Regions from separate parts of the Corallincola spongiicola genome, predicted to be linked through region 4. Evidence: riboswitches for the same ligand, from Rfam matches in the RefSeq annotation. Region 4 holds a riboswitch; each other region holds the start of a gene.
The links. Region 4 has a riboswitch for cobalamin ahead of nrdD (anaerobic ribonucleoside-triphosphate reductase). Riboswitches for the same ligand answer to the same signal wherever they lie in the genome.
Positions count from the first base shown of each region.

Region 1: linked by a shared signal. The riboswitch ahead of nrdA (class 1a ribonucleoside-diphosphate reductase subunit alpha) and the one ahead of nrdD (anaerobic ribonucleoside-triphosphate reductase) in region 4 are both predicted to bind cobalamin.
Region 2: linked by a shared signal. The riboswitch ahead of EXY25_RS08600 (ABC transporter ATP-binding protein) and the one ahead of nrdD (anaerobic ribonucleoside-triphosphate reductase) in region 4 are both predicted to bind cobalamin.
Region 3: linked by a shared signal. The riboswitch ahead of cobT (nicotinate-nucleotide--dimethylbenzimidazole phosphoribosyltransferase) and the one ahead of nrdD (anaerobic ribonucleoside-triphosphate reductase) in region 4 are both predicted to bind cobalamin.

Region 1 covers NZ_SHLY01000002.1:350,761-352,960, forward strand. Annotated here, with positions in the region: gene EXY25_RS07305 (DUF2167 domain-containing protein) at 1-841, shown strand, start outside; cobalamin riboswitch at 1,034-1,260, shown strand; gene nrdA (class 1a ribonucleoside-diphosphate reductase subunit alpha) at 1,397-2,200, shown strand, end outside.
Region 2 covers NZ_SHLY01000002.1:663,659-665,858, forward strand. Annotated here, with positions in the region: gene EXY25_RS08595 (FecCD family ABC transporter permease) at 1-316, opposite strand, end outside; gene EXY25_RS08600 (ABC transporter ATP-binding protein) at 309-1,133, opposite strand; cobalamin riboswitch at 1,320-1,495, opposite strand; gene EXY25_RS08605 (histidine phosphatase family protein) at 1,593-2,159, opposite strand; gene EXY25_RS08610 (AEC family transporter) at 2,180-2,200, opposite strand, start outside.
Region 3 covers NZ_SHLY01000001.1:33-2,232, reverse strand. Annotated here, with positions in the region: gene EXY25_RS00020 (adenosylcobinamide-GDP ribazoletransferase) at 1-357, opposite strand, end outside; gene cobT (nicotinate-nucleotide--dimethylbenzimidazole phosphoribosyltransferase) at 357-1,382, opposite strand; cobalamin riboswitch at 1,471-1,618, opposite strand; rRNA gene rrf (5S ribosomal RNA) at 1,871-1,986, opposite strand; partial or broken rRNA gene EXY25_RS00005 (23S ribosomal RNA) at 2,129-2,200, opposite strand, start outside.
Region 4 covers NZ_SHLY01000002.1:827,482-829,681, reverse strand. Annotated here, with positions in the region: gene EXY25_RS18810 (RHS repeat-associated core domain-containing protein) at 1-524, opposite strand, end outside; cobalamin riboswitch at 632-845, shown strand; gene nrdD (anaerobic ribonucleoside-triphosphate reductase) at 1,002-2,200, shown strand, end outside.

The DNA.
Region 1 (2,200 bases), 480 kb from region 4:
CTGCACTTTGCTTGCTCAAGATGAGATGTTGAGTGCTGAAGATCAGGCTTATCTGGCATGGTCTTCGGAGTTCTTATCATCGCTGGATCCGCAAACCGGCGAGATTCTGTTGCCGGGCAGCATGGCTCGACTTCATGTGTCGGATGATTTCTATTATCTCGATCCGCAAGACGCCGAGCGTGTGCTCAGCGAGGCTTGGGGAAACCCGCCAGGCACTGGCGCTTTGGGGATGTTGTTGCCTGCTGGGCAGACTCCGCTGGACGAGGATTCCTGGGCGGTTGTCATCTCATTTGAAGAAGATGGTTACGTTTCTGATGAAGATGCCTACAACATTGATTATGACGAACTGTTAGAAGAGATGCAGGCGGATACCCGGTCAGAGAGCGGTGAGCGCGAAGCAGCAGGTTATGGCTCAATTGATTTAGTCGGTTGGGCTGCTCGGCCTTACTACGACAAAAGTCGTCATCAACTCTATTGGGCGAAAGAGCTGGAGTTTGACCACGATCCCAATCATACCCTGAACTACAGCATCCGCAGCTTAGGTCGCAAAGGCGTGCTGGAGATGAATTTTGTTGCTGGTATGAACCAACTTGATCAGATCAATGGCAGTTTAGATAGCGTACTGGCGATGGTGAACTTCGTTGATGGTCATCGTTACGAAGATTTTGACCCCTCCTATGATGAGGTAGCAGCTTATGGCTTAGGTGCGCTTGTTGCCGGCAAACTGGCGGCAAAAACGGGTGCTATTGCCGGTTTTTTGCTGCTGTTGAAAAAGTTTTGGTGGCTGGCTTTAGTTGCCATTGGTGGCGTATTCCGCGCTATCACGGGTAAGAAAGATTAGTTTTTGAAGGTTACCCTGTAAACCTTGCGCCGCCGGGGATATTGGGGTCAACACCTAGCGTGAGTTGATGCTCTCCGAATGGAGAGCATTGAGCAAATCTAATTTTTGCATTTGTAATGCTCATTTTTTATTTAACTTCTGTATATCAAATCACCTTTTAAACACTATATGTTGACGTAAATCAATTCTTGAACCACTATATGTGCCGAACGGTTCCCAAGGGCGTCTTCAATAGAATGCCCACGGATTAATAGGGAATGCGGTGAATTAGTGGTGTTTTTTCCGCTAATAATTCCGCAGCTGCCCCCGCAACTGTAAGTGCAGAGCCACGCTCAATAGCCACTGGAATGAGATTCCGGGAAGGCGAGTCAAGGCGAAGACGCACAAGCCAGGAGACCTGCCGTCGCGGTGTGTTTTTCGCACCAATTAACTGATTCGTCAAACATCGGGCGGGGTGATCCGGTGTGTGGCTCGACCATGCCCGGCTGTTCGCCTGAACGCTAGCATGGCTGGCGTCATACCTTCCCCTGCCTTGTCGCTACGGAGTTCGACAAGGTGAATAACAAAAATATCTCAATTGCCAAACGTGATGGCCGCCATGAACCGCTCGATCTGGATAAGATCCATAAGGTACTCACCTGGGCGGCAGAAGGGCTTGATACTGTCTCTGTATCTCAAGTCGAGCTTAGAGCACATCTGCAATTTCACGACGGAATTACCACGTCAGATATTCATGAAACATTGATTAAGTCTGCGGCGGATCTGATCTCGGAAGAGACTCCTGATTATCAATATCTGGCTGCCCGGCTGAACATCTTTCATCTGCGTAAAAAAGCCTATGGCCAATACACGCCGCCTTCGCTATACCAGCACGTGGGTCGGTTGGTGGATCTGCAACGTTACGATGCCCAGCTACTAACGGATTACAGCATGGAAGAGTTCGCCCTGATGGATGGTTTTATCGACCACCAACGGGACTTGGACTTTGCTTACGCTGCCGTGAAGCAGCTGGAAGGTAAATACCTGGTTCAGGACAGGGTGAAAGGAGAGTTCTACGAAAGCCCGCAGTTTCTCTATCTGCTGATCGGTGCGTGTTTGTTTGCTAACTACGACAGGTCCATTCGTCTGGATTATGTCCGTCGCTTTTATGATGCGGTGTCTACGTTCAAAATCTCTTTGCCAACGCCGATTATGGCGGGCGTGCGTACGCCAACTCGCCAGTTCAGCTCTTGCGTGTTGATTGAATGCGGTGATTCGCTGGATTCCATTAACGCCACCACCTCTGCGATTGTGCGCTATGTCAGTCAGCGTGCGGGTATTGGTATTAATGCCGGACGTATTCGCGCGCTCGGTTCATCT
Region 2 (2,200 bases), 160 kb from region 4:
TGCCGAATAGGTAGGGGTCAGCTAACGGGTTACGAGTGACGGTTTGTAATACCGCTCCAGACAGTGCTAGCCCCGCGCCGGCAACAAAGGCCAAAATGACCCGAGGTAAGCGAATATCGATAACGATACGCTGTTTGATCGCGCTGACATCACAACTGCCCCCCAAATGATGGCACAGAGCATGCCACACATCTGCTGCATCGATCTGGGCAGCGCCGAAGCTGGCTGCGAACAGCGGTGTTGCTAATGCAAATAGCAGTAGCGCCATTATTACCAACCAGCGAAAGGCGGGCCGTTGCCATAACTGCTCAGGCATGGTCACCTCCCGGTGGCTTATTGTTTGCGGTTAAGTAGCCATAGTGGTAGGTGATGCGCGGGTGACCATGGTCCGGGTGTTGATCGATACTGCTGCAGACTCCAAATACCTCACCGAGCATACGTTCGGTTAATATTTCGTCAGGGGTTCCTTGGCCAATCAGTTTGCCCTGATCGATCAACAACAGCTGATCACAAAAGGCGCTGGCCAAATTCAGATCGTGGATAGATGCGATCACGGTGATGCCCAAGTGTTTGGCTAGCTCCAATACCTGAATTTGATAACGCACATCGAGATGATTGGTTGGTTCGTCCATCAGCAGCAGCTTAGGACGCTGCACGATAGCGCGGGCGATCAGCGCGCGCTGTTTCTCGCCCCCAGACAGATGTTCAAAGGGCTGCTGTGCTAATGCCGTTAAACCCACCTGCTCAATGGCATCATCGACCAGTTGCAGATCATGGTGACTATCCAATGCAAATGCGGCTTTATGGGGAGTTAACCCCATCCGTACCACATCACGCAATCGTAAGCCGAAGTTACCGGTGGTTTCTTGCAGTACGACAGCCACTTGCTGCGCAACGGTGCGCGCCGAGTGCTGCCATAAATTCTGACCGTTAAGGCGTACTTGACCGCTGGAAGGCTTATTTACTCTATATAGACATCGTAGCAAGCTGGATTTGCCTGCGCCATTTGGCCCGATCAAGCCAACAAATGTGCCGCGGCTAATCTGGAAATCTATCTGTTGCAGAATATCGCGACCATCAGCTTGCCAGCCAAGGGCGTCCACCTGCACCAGCGGTTGCTCTTGATTGGCCATCAGTGGTATCGCCTGTCATGCTGAGGTCGATACAGATGTTTAGCTTGGATATGCGCCACATTGCTTCCATTATTGAGCGCGGATTTTTAGGCGGGTTGACCGGAATTGAAAGCTATAGATCTGGTTCCGGTAAACACTGCCCTGAGTAACCCGCTCAGGTGTTATCACGCTATTGCGTGATACAAGGTTCAGTTTTAACGGATGGCAGGTCTCCTGGCTCACAGCTTCTGACTGCACGCCTTCCCAACCCTTGTAGGTCAGTGGCGAGTGTGCAGCGTTCTGTTTACAGTTGCGGGTACAGCCGCGGTTTTGCACCGCGTTCCCTTTTAAGCCTGTATGGCACCATCGTTACCGCTGTGGTTATCGATCGCTTACTTAACCACAACGAATTGGTGGCGAGATTATCCGGCATATTGCTGGAGACAACAAGTTATTAACAGGTATGAACCGTGTGCTGACTCAGTGTTGCCACTGTAAGCCAACGACAGCGCCATTCTCATAATATCCGGTACGCACCGGATGCAATGGTTTAGCGGCCAGGCCTTGTAACAAAATAGCCAAAACCGAACCATGGGTGACGACAACAATGGCTTGATCCACATGAGGCTTGACGATTTCAGCGAGAGTATTTTGGCTACGTTGCCAGACCTCTCTGACACTTTCGCCGCCGAGCGGAGCAGCATCGGGAGAGCCATCCACATGCAGATTACATAGTGCTAACTGATGATGATCCATATCGGTCAGCTGCATCCCTTGCAGTGGGCCAAAATGGCGCTCTCTGAGTCCGCTGAGCGTGGTCAAGGGCAGTTTATGTTGCGCAGCTATGCATTGAGCGGTATGACTGCAGCGGGCTAAGTCACTGCTATACACTGCAGCTAAACAGGTGGTTTGCAGCAGCTCAGCAGCTTGTTTTGCTTGCTGTTTGCCGCGCTGAGTCAAGGGGCTGTCTAAGTGACCTTGCAGTCGATGTGTTTGGTTCCATGTTGTCTCACCGTGCCGCACCAAGTAGATATCTGTCGTTGCCATGAGTAAGCACTGACCCCCTGTCAGGTATTTGGTAACAGCAT
Region 3 (2,200 bases), on a different contig from region 4:
GATTGCACCATAAGTACCTATACGAGAATCTTTCATGATCCTCAACTTATGCGCGCAATCTAAACCGCCACCAAGCCCGTCACAGGTATCCGCTAGGCCATCTTCATGGAACGCTCCGGTAATAAGAACTGATGCAGCCATAGACAACATAACGCCAATCGTCGTGCCCAGCGCATCAACACAAAGCAAATATACAGCAGCGGCAGCCAAGCCAATAAGGGAACCAACCACGGGAAAATACACGCAGCACCGACTTAACCAGCGAGGATCAAACTCCCCCGGGATCACAACCGGGACACGAGTAAGAAATTGCACGGCTACAAGAAACAGACGCCACTGTAATTGAAACCAATTCATTATTGACTGACGCCCGCATCACCAAAAGAAGCCATCTCATTAAGAAATCCAACGGCACTTTGGCACAAAGGATACGCAAGCGCTGCCCCAGTGCCTTCACCGAGTCTCATTCCTAAATCTAGTAGGGGTCTAGCATTCATCTCTGCCAGTAAACGTTGGTGCCCACGTTCATCTGATGCATGACAAAAGACGAAATAGTCGCGTGCCGCAGGGGCAATTTTATAAGCCAACAAAGCGGCCACTGAAGCAATAAAGCCATCGACAAGAACCACCATTTTACTTTCGGCTGCAGCAAGCATAGCCCCCGTCATCATCGCTATTTCAAAACCGCCTGCCGCTGCCAGGGCTGAGACCGGATCAAGCCGGCCGTTAACGCGAGCTAGCAACTTGCTGACGACAGCAGCTTTCAGCGAAACGCCAGCATCATCCACACCGGTTCCTCTCCCTACGCATAGATCAGCTTGGATCCCCGTCACTAACGCCATCAACGCAGCGGCAGACGTTGTATTCCCTATTCCCATTTCACCAAAGCCAACAATATTTGTGCCAGTACGCTGCGCGCCAGCAATCAGCTCCTTCGCGTGCGAAAAGGCAAACTGTACTTGTTCTGAGGTCATAGCGTTTTGCAGCAAGAAATTCTTCGTACCCTTACCCAAAGAGCAATTCAGCAGCTTATCAGAGTATTCAATCGTGGAGCTGATGCCTGCATCGACGACGTAAAGCTGAATATCGTGTTGCCGACAAAACACATTAATTGCAGCACCACCGTTGACGAAGTTCATCACCATCTGCGAAGTCACCTCTTTTGGATAGGCACTAACCCCTTCATCGGTGATCCCATGATCGCCAGCGAATACCCAAAACACAGGCTTTGTAAGCGCAGGCGTCGCTGAGTCCTGAATTTGAGCGATCTGCAATGCCAGCGTTTCTAAAGCACCCAATGCGCCCAACGGCTTGGTTTTGTTATCAATGGTAGTTCGAATTAATTGAGTTCTATCGTCACTAATATGGCTAATTGACCACATCTGCTCACCTGCTTAATAAAGAGATAATCAGCTAAAAATGGAGGGAGCATTACTGATAATGCCCAGCCCTCCGAGTTACCCGCTCGGCTGCTGTGCTAGGAGTAAAGCTGGTCATCTGACTTACACAAAACTCTTATCAAACAAATCGTTGAACCAGGTAGTGATCACAGTTGCGGGTACAGTTGTGGATTCTCACCACATTCCCATTTGGAAAGACTTTATTCCCAGAATGACAGGAGAGATGAGTATACGGGTAAACACGCCATGGTCACAACGCTAGGCTTTAATCAATAACGGAGAGAGATTGAAAGTTGTATCGTTTCACTGAACAAACTAAATGAAGAACGATACGCTACTTCATAGTAGCCACGGCGCTAAAGGCTGCTCCAACAAAAAAGCCCTTCGCTTGGGCGAAGGGCTTTACTGTTTTCAATGGCCTTAAACGCAAAAAGGCTACCCTATCGGGTAGCCTCTTCACTGTATTAGGTGTCTGGCGGTGACCTACTCTCACATGGGGAAGCCCCACACTACCATCGGCGCAATTGCGTTTCACTGCTGAGTTCGGAATGGGATCAGGTGGTGCCACAACGCTATGGCCGCCAGACAAAAACTTAATTAGGAAAATGCCGACTGTCACTCTATCGATTTTGGCGTGTCTTGCACGTCACTTAACTCACGCCCTCCACGGATGGAGGAAGTGCTGAAAAATGTCTGGAACATTTTCAGTAAAACTTCTTAGGGGTTGTATGGTTAAGCCTCACGGGCAATTAGTACAGGTTAGCTCAACGCCTCACAACGCTTCCACACCCTGCCTATCA
Region 4 (2,200 bases):
TAATCATATTCACCCATAGTTAAGCAGGAGTCTACGCCAGGCGACGTAATAGACAGCTTGAATACTCCTTTTGACAATGACAAAGAGATACCTTTGTCGAGTAGATCGACTACGGTTGTATATGGCATAACGTCGACTATTCGGGTAAACACTCCATTTCTAAGCGTAGAAAACCCATATTCTGGCGTAGTCAAGACCATAAATTTTCCAGTATGATCAATAACTAAAGTTATGCTGCCAGACAAGGTGGTACCATTTTTCACTATGCTACCACCATAACTTTGGCTCCATACAAGCAACCCCAACGGATCAACAAACCCCGTAGGATTCCTCCCAACATACCCATAGGTATTCAATCCACCATTCAGGCCAATGGGATCAGACTGAATGTAGCGCCCAGTTTCAGGGTCGTAATCCCGGAAGTAGTTATAGTGCAGCCCACTTTCATAGTCATAATACTGGCCCGGGAAGCGCATATTGAAATAGATTTTCTTGCCATCACCGTCGGGATCCATTGGCAGCATCACATTTTAAATGATTCCTTGGTTTCACCCATCCAAAAACTTGCCTTCGATCAATGAAACCTTAGTTCACCAAACACCACATCTAGTGCCTCAGCTTTTTTGCTGCCACTATATATGCAGATTGTGGTCCACACACATGCGCAAGCATGGGGACAATAGGGAATCCGGTGAGAAACCGGAGCTACCCCCGTAACTGTATCTGGTTGGTACGCTGCATCTTCTGTCCATATCTAATGGGCAAAGCCACTGGCTTAGCGCTGGGAAGGCGGCAGTTTACTCAATACCAGAAGCCAGGAGACCTGCCGCAATCACCAATGCCATGCTGGGCGGGGTGCACCAGTGCAACATGAATTATTGGGCGATATGGTCAGCGTTAGCTGATGTTCGCCTACTTATCATGCTGTGACTATTTGCCCTCGCTTACCATCGCCCTACATCAATCTAAACAGTACAGAATAATAAGTTCAGGAGATGAACATGCAGCAGGTCGTGATTAAACGGGATGGCAGTCGCGCCCCTTTCAACCCCAAACGGATCCAGTTGGCGATACAAAGCGCTTGCGAAGTGGTCGGCATTCGTTCGGCAAAAATAGCTGAGCAGATCACCGAGCAGGTAGCGAGTCAATTAGCACCGCTTTCCGACTTGCATATCGACGAGATCCAACAAGCTGTGGAAGACAGCTTGATGGCCAGCGAGCAAAAAGCAGTGGCCCGCGCTTACATTGAGTACCGTCACGACCGCGATCTGGCCCGAGAAAAAGCCAGCCACCTGAATCAGGAAATACGCGGCTTAATGGAGCAGAGCGACCTGAATCTGCTGAATGAAAACGCCAATAAAGACAGCAAGGTGATCCCCACCCAGCGTGATCTGTTGGCGGGTATCGTCGCCAAGCATTACTCCCGTCGTCATATTCTGCCAAAGGATGTGGTGAGCGGCCACGACCGGGGAGAGTTGCACTACCATGACCTGGATTACGCGCCGTTTTTTCCGATGTTTAACTGCATGCTGATTGATCTAAAAGGGATGTTAGAGCAAGGCTTTAAGATGGGTAACGCGGAGATCGATACGCCAAAATCGATTGCCACAGCCACGGCGGTTACCGCACAGATCATCGCCCAAGTAGCAAGCCATATCTATGGCGGCACCACGGTCAATCGTATCGATGAGGTACTGGCACCATATGTCACCACCAGCTACGAGAAGCACTTGGCGACAGCTGCCGAGTGGCAGGTATCGGATGCCGAATCGTTCGCCCAAGCGCAAACTGAAAAAGAGTGTCATGACGCCTTTCAGTCATTGGAATATGAGGTGAATACACTGCACACCGCCAATGGCCAAACGCCGTTTGTGACCTTCGGTTTTGGTTTGGGTGAAAGCTGGCAAGCCAAACTGATCCAACGTTCCATTCTGCAGAATCGTATTGCCGGATTAGGCCGTAATCGCAAAACCGCCGTCTTTCCGAAACTGGTGTTTGTCATTAAAGAGGGCCTTAACCGCAGCCCGCAAGATCCCAACTACGGGATCAAACAGTTGGCCTTAGAGTGTGCCTCGAAGCGCATGTATCCAGATATTTTGAACTACGAGCAAGTGGTGCAAGTCACGGGATCCTTTAAGACACCGATGGGCTGCCGTAGTTTCTTAGGTCAGTATGAAGAGGACGGCGTGGAGGTTCATGA